DNA from 3 places in the Halanaerobaculum tunisiense genome. Region 3 is predicted to be linked to each of the others. Evidence: riboswitches for the same ligand, from Rfam matches in the RefSeq annotation. Region 3 holds a riboswitch; each other region holds the start of a gene.
What was found. A riboswitch is a leader RNA that binds a small molecule or an ion and turns the genes downstream of it on or off. The one in region 3 is predicted to bind lysine.
Positions count from the first base shown of each region.

Region 1: linked by a shared signal. The riboswitch ahead of dapB (4-hydroxy-tetrahydrodipicolinate reductase) and the one ahead of lysA (diaminopimelate decarboxylase) in region 3 are both predicted to bind lysine.
Region 2: linked by a shared signal. The riboswitch ahead of ACYQ3D_RS09070 (Na+/H+ antiporter NhaC family protein) and the one ahead of lysA (diaminopimelate decarboxylase) in region 3 are both predicted to bind lysine.

Region 1 covers NZ_BAAHYI010000003.1:200,307-204,573, reverse strand. Annotated here, with positions in the region: gene ACYQ3D_RS04020 (VanW family protein) at 1-733, shown strand, start outside; gene dut (dUTP diphosphatase) at 790-1,224, shown strand; gene ACYQ3D_RS04010 (YlmC/YmxH family sporulation protein) at 1,263-1,502, shown strand; lysine riboswitch at 1,593-1,759, shown strand; gene dapB (4-hydroxy-tetrahydrodipicolinate reductase) at 1,857-2,651, shown strand; gene dpsA (dipicolinate synthase subunit DpsA) at 2,725-3,606, shown strand; gene ACYQ3D_RS03995 (dipicolinate synthase subunit B) at 3,687-4,267, shown strand, end outside.
Region 2 covers NZ_BAAHYI010000009.1:81,387-85,653, reverse strand. Annotated here, with positions in the region: gene ACYQ3D_RS09095 (DegV family protein) at 1-596, opposite strand, end outside; gene ACYQ3D_RS09090 (zinc ribbon domain-containing protein) at 707-913, shown strand; gene ACYQ3D_RS09085 (manganese efflux pump MntP) at 938-1,483, shown strand; gene ACYQ3D_RS09080 (hypothetical protein) at 1,528-1,668, opposite strand; gene ACYQ3D_RS09075 (protease complex subunit PrcB family protein) at 1,856-2,332, shown strand; lysine riboswitch at 2,394-2,529, shown strand; gene ACYQ3D_RS09070 (Na+/H+ antiporter NhaC family protein) at 2,615-4,195, shown strand.
Region 3 covers NZ_BAAHYI010000015.1:40,190-44,456, forward strand. Annotated here, with positions in the region: gene alr (alanine racemase) at 1-678, shown strand, start outside; gene ACYQ3D_RS11475 (TatD family nuclease-associated radical SAM protein) at 817-1,410, shown strand; lysine riboswitch at 1,502-1,652, shown strand; gene lysA (diaminopimelate decarboxylase) at 1,757-3,070, shown strand; gene ACYQ3D_RS11485 (CBS domain-containing protein) at 3,250-4,267, shown strand, end outside.

The sequences.
Region 1 (4,267 bases), on a different contig from region 3:
TTACCTTCCTGTAGAAGTGGAGGATTTAGTTCATAATAAAACTTCACAGTTGACTAGTTATCCCTTACCGGCTCGGCTTGATGCTGCTACAGGCAAGATAAAGCCAGCAGTTAAGGGCCAGATAGTGGATATTACTGCTACTTTGAATCGGATTTATACAGCAAAGCCAGACAGTAAAATCGAACCTGTTATGTATTCTCTAGAACCTTATTTAAAAGCAGCAGAGATTGAAAAAATCAACTATGAATTAAGTAGTTATAGCACCATAGTAACTGGCAGTCAAAGTCGGAAGGCTAATATTAAATTAGCTACTAAGCTGATTGATAATCAGTTGGTTGCTCCCGGAGAGGTATTTTCTTTTAATCAAGTAGTTGGCCCGCGGACTAAGGAGAATGGCTTTCAAGAAGGCCCAGAAATTATTGATGGTCAGGTGACTACAGGAGTAGGAGGTGGCATCTGCCAGGTGTCCAGTACTTTATTTAATGCTATACCAGCAGTTGATGAACTTAAGATCATAGAGCGCCATTTCCACTCTCGGGATGTAGGCTATGTGCCAGAAGGGCAAGATGCTACTGTAGCTTGGGATTATTTTGATCTTAAATTTAAGAATAAATTAGCTAGTCCAGTTATTATTCGAGCTCAGCTACAAGGAGTTAGATTAAAAGTGGTTATTTTAGGTCAGAAAGCAGGAAAAGAGGAATTGGCCCAGAAGAAGTTACAGGAAACTGAATAACTTCAGTTTATGATTAAGACTAAGTAAACTTCAAAATATCTAAAGGAGGAATTTAAATGAAACTTAAAATTAAAAAATTAGATGAAGCAGCTATTTTACCAGAATATCAACACGGGAGTCAGGAAGATGCGGGACTTGATTTGCACTCAATTGAAGCTAAAATTTTACAGCCTGGAGAGTATAAGTTATTTAAAACTGGTCTAGCTTTAGAAATACCTAGTGGTTATATGGGCAAGATCTGCCCTAGAAGTGGACTTGCTTTCCGCCAGGGAGTTACAGTCTTAAATGCTGAAGGAACTATTGATCCCGCTTATAGAGGAGAGCTAGGAGTTGTTTTGATTAATCATGGTTCAGAGCCTTATCAAGTAGACCAGGGTGCTAGGATAGCCCAGCTAATTATAGAAGAGTACGAAAGAGTAGAATGGGAAGAAGTAACTGATTTAACTGCTACCCAACGAGGAACAGGTGGTTATGGACATACAGGTGTTTAAAGTCTCTTAGCTCTAATCTGTCAGAAAGGAGTGGTTAAATGAGACTTAGTGAGTTAGAAGGAAAGGAAGTTATAAATCTACATAATGGAGAACGGTTAGGTTTGATTAATGAGACAGAATTAGTCTTTGATAGCAAGACAGGTGCTTTAGAGTCTATCTTATTACCTATCCAAAGAGGTTTTTTTAGTCGAGGAGAGGAGTTAGAGGTCCCTTGGGATGCAATAGTTAAAATAGGAACGGAGATAATAATTGTAGACTTGCCTCTGGAGATGATGTAGCTAGCAATGATCTAACATTTTTATCCTTTTAGGCTTGACAAAGTCGATTAAATATTAGACAATATAATAGACAGTCTAAGTAAATAATAAGGGTAAGATTGAGGTGCAATAATTATCAGTAGTTATCTGGAGCTAACTTGGATAATGAAAGGAGTTATTGCCGAAGTTTAACTCTGATTATAATTAGAGTTAAACTGGGTTTGTATTTAAGAGATACAAAACTGTCGCTAGACTTCTAGTGAAGTGCTATCTTATCGTTTCGATTGCGAAGCGATTGGTAGCTACCAATCGCTTTTGTTATTTGCTAATTAAATTATTCAATCTGGTAATTAAATCAATCAAAGAGGTGATAAAGTGGCAACTAAAGTTTTAGTTTCGGGAGCTAATGGGAAAATGGGGCAAGCAGTAGTGGAGATGGTAGCTGAAGTAGAGGATTTTAAGTTGGTTGGTGCCGTAGATGTATCTCAGGTAGGTCAGGATATCAACCAATTATTAGGATTAGAGGAGGAACCAGTTAAGATTAGAGAGGATTTAGAAGCTACTTTAAAAGAGGTTAACCCTGATGTAGTAGTGGATTTTACTACTCCCCAGATAGTAATGGAGCAGATTAAGACTACTTTAGAGCAAGGGGTGGATATTGTAGTAGGGACTACTGGAATTACTGAAGTAGATTTAGCTCAGATTGAAGACTTGAATCAAGGAGCTAATACAGTTGTAATTGCTCCTAATTTTGCTATTGGAGCTGTCCTGATGATGAATTTTGCCCAGCAAGCAGCTAAGTTTATGGATGATGTAGAGATTATTGAACTTCATCATAATAATAAATTAGATGCTCCTTCAGGAACAGCACTTAAGACAGCAGAGTTGATTAATGAGAACTTAGATAGTACAGAGCAAGCAATAGAAGAAATAGAGGAATTAACAGGAGCTCGAGGTGGTCAACAAGATGGAATTAATATTCACAGTGTTCGGTTGCCAGGTTTAGTAGCCCACCAAGAAGTTATCTTTGGTGGTGAAGGTCAGACATTCAAACTCCAGCATGATTCTATTAACCGGAAGTCCTTTATGCCCGGAGTTGAGTTAGCTATCAGACGGTGTTCTACAGTTGAGGGAGTTGTTTATGGATTAGAAAATTTACTTGATTTATAAAAAAATTAAACCAGACAAGCACTACTTAGAAGTTTGTTACATATAATGGTGTTAAGAAAAGGAGGGATAGCTAGTGAGTCATAATCTAACAGGAAAGAAATTGGCTCTACTAGGTGGAGATCAGAGAGAACTTAAGTTACTATCTATCTTAAATACTACAGGAGCTAAGCTAGAAGTACTAGGTGACCCGGCTACTCAGCCAACTGGGATTACTATAGTGGATTCTCTGCAAGAATTATCTCCAGATCTAGCTGCAGTTATTGCTCCTATGACTGGAGTGGATCAGCAACACCAAATCAAGAAGACCTTTAGTAATCAGGAAGTGAGATTAAAGGAAGATTTTTTTGCTCAATTAAAGCCAGGTACTAAATTCTTTATCGGGTTTGCTACCCCTCAGATCAAGAATTGGTGTGCTAAGTACCAGCTAAACTTAGTGGAATTAGCCGATTTAGATGAGGTAGCTATTTTGAATGCTATACCTACTGCTGAAGGGGCGATTGAATTAGCAATTAGAGAGTCAGCTATTAATTTACACGGCAATAATTCCTTTGTTTTAGGACTAGGTAGAGTAGGATTGACCCTAGCGCGGATGTTACAGGGGTTAGGTAGTACTACCTTTGGGGTAGCAAGAAAACATAAAGATTTAGCCCGAGCTAAAGAGATGGGCCTTACTCCAGTTGATTTTGCTGATTTAGCAGCTGAGATAAGTAAAGCTGATTTTATCTTTAATACAGTACCAGTTGAGGTGCTGGAGCAGTCAGTATTAGAGCAGGTAGATTCAGAAACCCTTATTATAGATTTGGCTTCTGCGCCAGGAGGGACAGATTTTGCAGCTGCTGAACAATTAGGTATTCAAGCTGAATTAGCCTTAGGATTACCTGGTAAAGTAGCTCCTGATAGTGCTGGAGAGATATTAGGTGCTGTTATCCCTCGACTTATAGTTAATAGTGTATAGTTGAGAGTAGTTTAGATTTGAGTTTCTAACTATCAACTGTCAATTCTCAACTATACACTAAATTAGGGAGGTGCTTGTCTGTGGAGGTTGCAGATAAAACTATTGGTTTTGCTTTAACTGGTTCGCATTGTACATTAGCTAAAGTTATTCCCGCTCTAGAAAAATTGGTAGAGCAAGGGGCTACTGTATATCCTATCTTATCAGAAGCAGTCCAACAGCATGATACTAGATTTGGAACTAGTGAAGAATGGAGAGAACAGATAGTTGAGATAACTGGTCACGAACCAATAACTACAATTCTAGAAGCAGAACCTATTGGCCCGCAAGGACTATTGGATTTATTGGTTGTTGCTCCTTGTACAGGAAATACTACAGCTAAGATTGCTAATGGAATTACTGATACAACAGTTACTATGGCAGTAAAAGCCCAACTAAGAAATAGTCGGCCTGTTGTCTTGGCTATTGCTACTAATGATGCTTTAGGCAATAATGCTCAAAATTTAGGTTTAGTCTTAAGTACGCCCCATATTTATTTTGTACCTTTTGGTCAGGATAATCCGACTGATAAACCTAATTCATTAGTAGCTAGAATGGAATTGATTGTTGATACTACTAAGTATGCTTTAGATGGGAAGCAGTTGGAACCAGTGTTGATTGAGTA
Region 2 (4,267 bases), on a different contig from region 3:
GTATAATATTCTCCTTGTTGGTTAATAGAGATAATTGGTTTAATATTTAACAAATCACCAATTGTTCCTTTTACTTGTCCAATCCGCCCCCCTTTACGTAGATATTTTAAGTTTTGAAGTACGAAAAATACTTCTGTATTCTTTATTTTTTGTTGTGTTTTAGTGACTAATTCGGGCCAAGGTACTTGTTGCTTGATTAAATCAGCAGCATATAAGACAACACTACCTAGGCCCATTGATAGTGCTTTAGAATCAATAACTTCTACTGTGATATCTTCTAGTTGTTGACTGACCATTTGGACTAGATTATAAGTTCCACTTAAGCCACTGGAAATATGGAGTGCAATTATATGAGTATAGCCTGCTTCTTGTAGATTAAGAAGTTTATCCTTTATTTCTTCAGGAGCTGGCATAGAAGTAGTAGGAACTTCAGTAACTAGTTGGTCATAAACTGTTTGGGGCTGGATTTCAACCTTATCACGATACTCTTGATCCGAATAGATAATTTTAAGCGGGACCATACTAACTGGTAACTGATCTAGTAAATCGGATGGTAAATCACAAGTGCTATCTGTTAAGATACCTATTTTTTTCATTATCATTCCACCTTTTAGTGTTAATTTTGATATTTAAATTGTATCACAAACATTATAATATGACAATAGCGTTAATTTTATGTATAATGTCACTAATTGGAGGTGAGACTATGACTACAGATTATACTTGTCCTAAATGTAGCAATAATAATTACGAGACAGATACCTTTTCTGCTACTGGAGGGGGCTTATCTAAATTATTTGATGTGCAAAGTAAGAAATTTACTACAATAACTTGTAGCAAATGTGGTTATACTGAACTTTTTAAAGAAGATACCAGTACTTTAAGTAATATTTTTGATTTCTTTACTGATTAATAAATAGAAGGTGTGTGGTAGTAAATGATAAGTGTTATTCCGATTGCTATAGCATTAGCTTTAGATGCTTTTGGAGTTGCTTTAGGAATAGGCTGCGGTAGTCAAATAAAGTCGCAAGAGAAATTAGGGCTGATTTTTTCTTTTGGTTTATTTCAATTTCTATTTTCTTTATTAGGAGCTATAGTAGGTAATTATATTGATAGTCATTTCTTTAGTATCAGTGGTTATGTTAGTGGGCTTATAATTTTATTATTAGGATTATTTTTGATTAAAGAAGGTTATCAACAAGAGGAAACTTATATTTACCACAATCTTACTTTTATGACTTATATTATTTTAGGTGTTAGTGTTAGCATTGATGCTTTAGGAGTTGGTTTTTCCGTTCTTTATAATTTAAATCTAGTTACAATCATTAGTAAAACTATTGTCATTGGAGTAGTTACTAGTTTATTAACTTTTAGTTCTCTAGTAATAGCTAACTACATTAAAAACTTCAGTTTGGTGGAAAAATATGCAGATTATTTAGGAGGTATTATTCTGGTTGTTTTTGGGCTAAATATGATGTTGTAGTATCTTCTTAAACCTGAGCCAGGGCTTAAACCCTGGCTGTTAGTTTATCTTTTCTTCATCCAGTTGAGAGCCTTGCCTAATAAAAAAGCACCAGCAAAGGTTAAGAGTAATGTTGAATAGAGATTATCTTTTTTAGGTTCCTGCTGCCTAGTATTACTTAATTGATTCTTGATTCTAGTAAGCATTATTTCTCCCTCCTTAACAAGTTAAACTTATTATTATTTTGTCTTAAGTAGTAATCTAATATCCTACACGAAATATTGTAAAAATGTAATTTAAAGTTAGTACCAAAATTTTAAAATTGCATTGTTTTAGAGAATATAATATAATAGATAATAAGCTAGTTATAGTTTGATTGTGAGGTGAAAAATTATGCGACAGAAAGTGCTGATTAGTTTATTAATAGTACTGATTTTAGTAATTACTGGCTGTCAAAATCAAGGAGAGTTAATCTATCAGGATCAAACAAAATTAGATGGAGACCAGTTTACTGGTAACTACCTTAACCAAAAGCAGGCTACTGTAATTACACCGCAAAATATAGAAAGTTTAAGAGGCGAACTAAGAGGAATCCAGAATTTAGAATTAGAAACTGGACTAGCAGTCTATGTTACATTAGGTAAACAACCTTCAGGAGGTTATCAGATTAAAATTAAAGAAATCAGACAGCAAGAAAAAAAGCTGTATGTAACTGTTAAAGCAGTTGGCCCAGCTCCAGAAGAAAGTGTAACCCAAGTAATTACTTATCCGCAGGATGTTGTTAAAGTACCACTCACTAAAGATGAAATCAATCAAGTAGTCTTTTTATCTACCCAGCAAGAAAAATTAATTACTCTTGCGGTAAATTAAGTTTATAGTTTCTATTTGCACAAATTGCTCATATATGTTATACTGTCTTAGCAAACTGAATAATTGAGATAGAGGGTGCAATTATCAAGAATACCTAATAAAGGGAAAGGGATAATTGCCGAAACAGTCAATCTGTTGGTCTTATATCGAATAGATATAAGACTGTCGCTATCTATTAGTGGAGTACTATCTCACCGATTAGCAACTGACAGCTCTGGTGAGTGAAAAACTTTCCAGAGTTTTTTTAATGGTCATTAATATTTATAACAAGGAGGAAAGAACATGGAAAGTTATGGTATATTATCATTATTACCACCGTTACTAGCTATTTTGTTAGCTTGGTGGAGTAAGGAAGTGTTGATTTCTTTATTTACTGGTTTACTTGTCGGAGCAACTATTTTAGCTGATTTTAACCCATTGGTAGGATTTATGAAGACTCTTGATACTTATATTGTAGGCTCTTTAACAGATTCTTGGAATGCATCTATTTTACTTTTCTTATTGATTTTATCAGGTATGGTAGGGATTATTACTAAATCAGGAGCTACTAATGCCATTGCTGATTTTATAGCTAAGAAGGCTAAAACAGCTAAAAGAGCCCAATTAGCTACTTGGATTATGGGGATTTTGATCTTTTTTGATGATTACGCTAATAGTTTAATTGTAGGAAATACAATGCGGTCAATTACTGACAAACTGAAAGTTTCTCGAGAAAAATTAGCTTATATTGTTGATTGTACTGCTGCTCCAGTAACTAGTATGGCTTTTATTTCTACTTGGGTAGGTTATGAGATGGGCTTAATCCAAGATGCTTTTTCTAAGTTAGGAATTGAAGCTAATGTTTATTCTACTTTTATCAAAACAATCCCGTATCGTTTTTATAGTATCTTAGCTTTGGTAATGGTCTTTATAATAATTAAGACTGGTAAAGACTTCGGGCCAATGTGGGAAGCAGAAAATAGAGCTAGAACTACAGGTAAATTATTAGCTGATGGAGCTAGCCCAATGGCTTCAGAAGAATTAACAGATATGGAGCACAAAGAAAATAATAATATGAAGTGGCATGATGCCTTTTTACCTATTATTTCAGTAATTATAATTGCTTTAATTGGTCTTTGGTATGATGGTGGAGGTATGGCAGCAGATGTAAGTATTAGACAAGCCTTTGGTGATGCTGATTCTAGTGTCGTATTATTATGGGCTTCCTTTAGTGGTACTCTAGTAGCAGGTCTTTTGGCGTTATTTAAATCTAATTTAGCAGTCGAAGAAGTAGTGGATAGTTGGGTGAATGGGGCTAAAGCATTAGCTACAGCCTGTGGAATTTTAATTTTAGCTTGGTCACTAGGAACAGTAATTGATAAACTAGGCACAGCAGATTATATTGTAGCTATGACTAAAGGATTCATCCCTCCTTATTTGCTACCAACAATGATGTTTATTATTCCTGCTATAGTAGCTTTTTCTACAGGTACTTCTTGGGGTACTAACGCAATTATTATGCCGTTAGCTATTCCTATGGCCTTTGAATTTGGAGCACCTATGTTACCAACAATTGGTTCAGTATTAACTGGTTGTGTACTAGGAGATCACTGTAGTCCTATTTCAGATACTACAATAATGTCTTCCACAGCATCAGCAGCAGACCATATTGATCATGTTAATACGCAATTACCTTATGCTCTAATGGTAGGAGCAGTATCAATAGTATTTGGTTTTCTACCAGCTGGATTTGATCTGCCTTATTGGGTAGTTTTTCCGTTATTAGCCCTAGGATGTATTGCTTTATATTTATTGGTTAATTTCTATGGTTCGCAAGTTGAAGAAGTGGAAGTTACAACAGAAGATAAAGAACGAGTTGCCTAGTTTGTCCAGATCCCAGCGGATTTCCCGCTGGGATTTTTAATTTTAAGTAATAAAAAAATAAATTAGGAATAC
Region 3 (4,267 bases):
GAAGGGATTTATACACATTTTTCAGTAGCTGATGAAGAAGATAAGACTTATACTTATCAACAATTAAATAAATTTAAAAAAGTTATAAGTGATTTAAAGAAAAAAGGAATAGAAATTCCAATTAAACATTGTGCTAATAGTGCGGCATTTTTAGACATTCCAGAAACTTATTTTGATATGGTTAGAACAGGAATTATAACTTATGGCCTTTGGCCATCTGATGAAGTAAATAAAGAATTAGATTTAAAACCAGGGTTGAGATTAAAAGCTAGAGTGGCTCATGTAAAAGAAGTTCCCCCTGGGACGGATATTAGTTATGGACGAACTTATACAACTAAGAAGAATACAAAAATAGCTACTGTACCATTAGGATATGATGATGGATATTGTAGGTTACTTTCATCTAATAGTTATGTTTTAGTTAATGGAGAGAAGGCCCCAGTAATAGGAAATATATGTATGGACCAATTTATGATAGATGTAAGTGAAGTTGGTGCTGTAAAGGTTGGAGATGAGGTGGTTCTTATTGGAAAAAGCGGAAATGAAGAAATTACAGCAACTGAATTAGCTAATAGAATAGGTACTATTAATTATGAAGTAGTTTGTATGGTAAGTAAAAGAATACCTAGAGTTTATATTAAGAATGAAAAAGTAACTAAAGTAAAAAAACTAATTTAATTCTTTGGCATATGATATAATAGCTTAGGCTGATTAGTTTAAAAGAAATATTTTACTTTTAAGAAAGATCATCAATAACTAAGGTGCTGATTATTTAAGTAGTCAGTATCTTAGTTATTGATTTGAAGGAGGGATAAAATGACAATAACTTATCAATTAGATAATAAACTGTATATTAATTTAACCAATCAATGTAGTAATGATTGTAAGTTTTGTATTAAAAACTTTAAAGATGGTGTTGGTGGTTATAATTTAAGGCTTGATAAAGAACCAACAGCTAAACAGGTAATAGATGAAATAGGAGATGCTGCAGAATATAAGGAAATCGTTTTTTGTGGTTATGGAGAACCATTAATTAGATTAAATAATGTAATTAAAATAAGCCGTTATTTAAAAGATAATTATTCGCCGATTCCTATTAGAATTAATACTAATGGGCAAGCTAATTTAATTCATAATAAAAATGTAGTACCTGAATTAGCGGGAATTATAGATCAAATATCAATTAGTTTAAATGCATCTAATGCTGAAACTTATCAGCAGATTTGTCAATCTAAATTTAAATTAGATGCTTTTCCAGGAGTAGTTAAATTTATAAAAGAGGCTAAAAAATTTATTCCTAAAGTTATTGTTTCTGTAGTTGATTATTCTATAGTTGATGTAGAATCTTGTAGAGAGTTAGCTAAAGATATAGGAGTGAAATTTAGACTTAGACATTTTAAGAAAAATTAAATAAGATAGTATTAGGAGAAGTTAGAGATAATTTTTGCAAAAAAATTGACAGAAGATAATAAGTATGTTATTCTAATTGCGAATTAAATAATTAAAAGATAGAGGTGCAATAGCAATAATGACTTGGAACTAAAGTGAAGTAGCTATTGCCGAAATCTTAAGTATAGCACAAGACTTAAGGTTGGTACTATAAATTAATGGTTATAGTACTGTCACAATTAATGTGAAGAGCTATCTTATATGCTGTATATTAGAAGTTAATGCGGTTATGAGGGAGCTCATAACCGTTTTTTTAATTTTAAATTTAGTAGTTAATTTGAGTAGGGAGAAAGGAGTAGTTATAGTTATGAAATTACAAGGAACAATGAATATTAATCAGATAGGAAATTTAGAAGTAGCTGGTCATGATGTAGTAGATATTGCTGAGGAGTATGGTACGCCTTTATACATTTTAGACGAAGAGGAAATCAGAAATAATTGTCAAGCTTATAGAGAGGCTTTTGAGAAATGGTATCCTAATTCAGAGACTTTATATGCTAGTAAAGCCTTTTTATCAACTGCTATGGCTAGAATTATTAACCAAGAAGGACTAGGTTTGGATGTAGTCTCTGGGGGGGAGTTATATACTGCTTTAGAAGCTGATTTTCCAGTGGAGAAGATTTATTTTCATGGTAACAATAAGACTCCTGATGAAATTGAATTGGCTTTAGATGCCGAAGTTGGCACCTTTGTGGTGGACAACCAATATGAATTAGAATTATTAAATCAGTTAGCTGGTAAGCAAGATATGACCCAGGAGATTTTATTGCGGGTAACTCCAGGGATTGAGGCCCACACTCATAGTTATATCCAGACCGGACAGACTGATTCTAAATTTGGGGTAGGAGTCCAAAATGGTTTAGCCCTAGAAGTTATTAAGCAAGCTAAAGAGTTAGAAAATGTTAAGTTGACTGGTTTACACTGTCATATTGGTTCTCAGATCTTTAAGCTAAAGTCCTTTGGGAAAGCAATTGAGATTATGATGGACTTTGTAGAAGAAGTAAAAGAAGAAACTGGTTTAGTAATGGAGAAGTTAAACTTAGGTGGCGGAATTGGAATTCCTTATACTGCAGAAGAGGATAAACCAAGTATTGACCAGTACGCTGAAATTGTTACTAAGACAATTAGGGAGACTTGCGAGAAATTAGATATGCCCTTGCCGAAGATTATTAATGAACCAGGTCGCTCAATAGTGGGGACTGCAGGTTCTACTATTTATCGGGTTGGTTCGATTAAGGAGATTCCTGAGATCAGAAAGTATGTAGCTGTTGATGGCGGGATGCCTGATAATATTAGACCAGCTCTTTATGATGCCCAGTACGAAGCTACTATAGCTAATAAAGCTGACCAAGATCCAACGGAAGAGGTAACAATCACTGGTAAGTGCTGTGAATCAGGCGATATCTTGATTAAAGATATAAAATTACCAGAGGCTGAACCAGGAGATGTGTTATTAACCTCCTGTACTGGTGCTTATGGTTATTCTATGAGTAGTAATTATAACGGACTACCAAGACCAGGTGTCTTATTATTAGGTGAGGATAGTATAGATTGGATTGTTAAACCAGAAAGCTATCAAGATTTAATTAGTAATGATGTAGTGCCCGAGAGACTTAAGTAATTAGTTTAAGAAGGATTTAATTATAAATTAAGCAAGAGCGCCTTAGAGCGTTCTTGCTTTTTTTTTAAGGTTGTTTGTGGTATAATATAAACCCTGGTAGATTATTAGTTTGAGTGTGAGGAATATGTGTGGTCGATAGCTAATGACTAATTAGTAAATAATATAGAGTGCTAGGTGATATGATGAAATTAATTACAAGTCATCAACGGACTGATTTTGATGGATTAGGGGCTATGGTAGCAGTGCAGAAGTTATACCCTGAGGCTACTATGGTGTTTCCTGGTAAGTTAGCTAATAATGTAAAAGAGTTTATGACTTTATATAAAGATCGGATACCTGTTAAGCATACTAGTGAGTTGGATAAATCTCAGGTATCTAGAATTATTATGGTGGATAATCAGCTACCAGAGAGAACAGGAGATTTAGCTGATTTATTTGCTCAAGAAGAGGTTAAGGTTTTAATCTATGATCACCACGAAGAAGAGGAAGAACAGAATCAGAATCGAATTGTTAAGTCAGTGGGGGCTACTACTACTATTTTAGTTGATAAACTTCTTAGGGCAGAGTTAGAAATTACTTCCTTTGAAGCTACTTTATTTGCTTTAGCGATTTATGAGGATACAGGCAGTTTAATTTATAAGAGTACTACTGCTCTAGATGCTCAAATAGTAGCAGCTCTATTAAACCGGGGAGCTGACTTAGAGATTGTAGAGGAGTATATGGATTATTCCTTAGACCGGAAACAACAGAAATTATTTAATAAACTACTCGATTCTATTCACCAGATTTCAGTTAAAGGGTTAAAGATTGATACTTTCCAGGCTGAGGTTAGTGAGTACATTCCTGATATATCATTGTTGGCCCAGAAGTTAAATGATCTACATAATTGTGATGCTTTGTTTGTTTTAGTTAAGTTTACTGATCAAAATAAGGTATTAGTTATCGGGCGTAGTAATCAGGATAATATTAATGTAGGAGAAATACTAAATCATTTCGGTGGAGGCGGCCATAATCGAGCTGCTTCGGCAACTATGAAGTGTGAAGAGAGATGTGATTTATTAATTTGGGAGCAGGAGGTGCTAAAAGTAGCTCGGGAAAAGATTAATCCTGCTGTTTTAATTAAGGATGTAATGTCCAGTCCAGTCAAGACGATTACTCCCGATACTACTATGGAAGAAGCAGAGGAGATTATGCTTC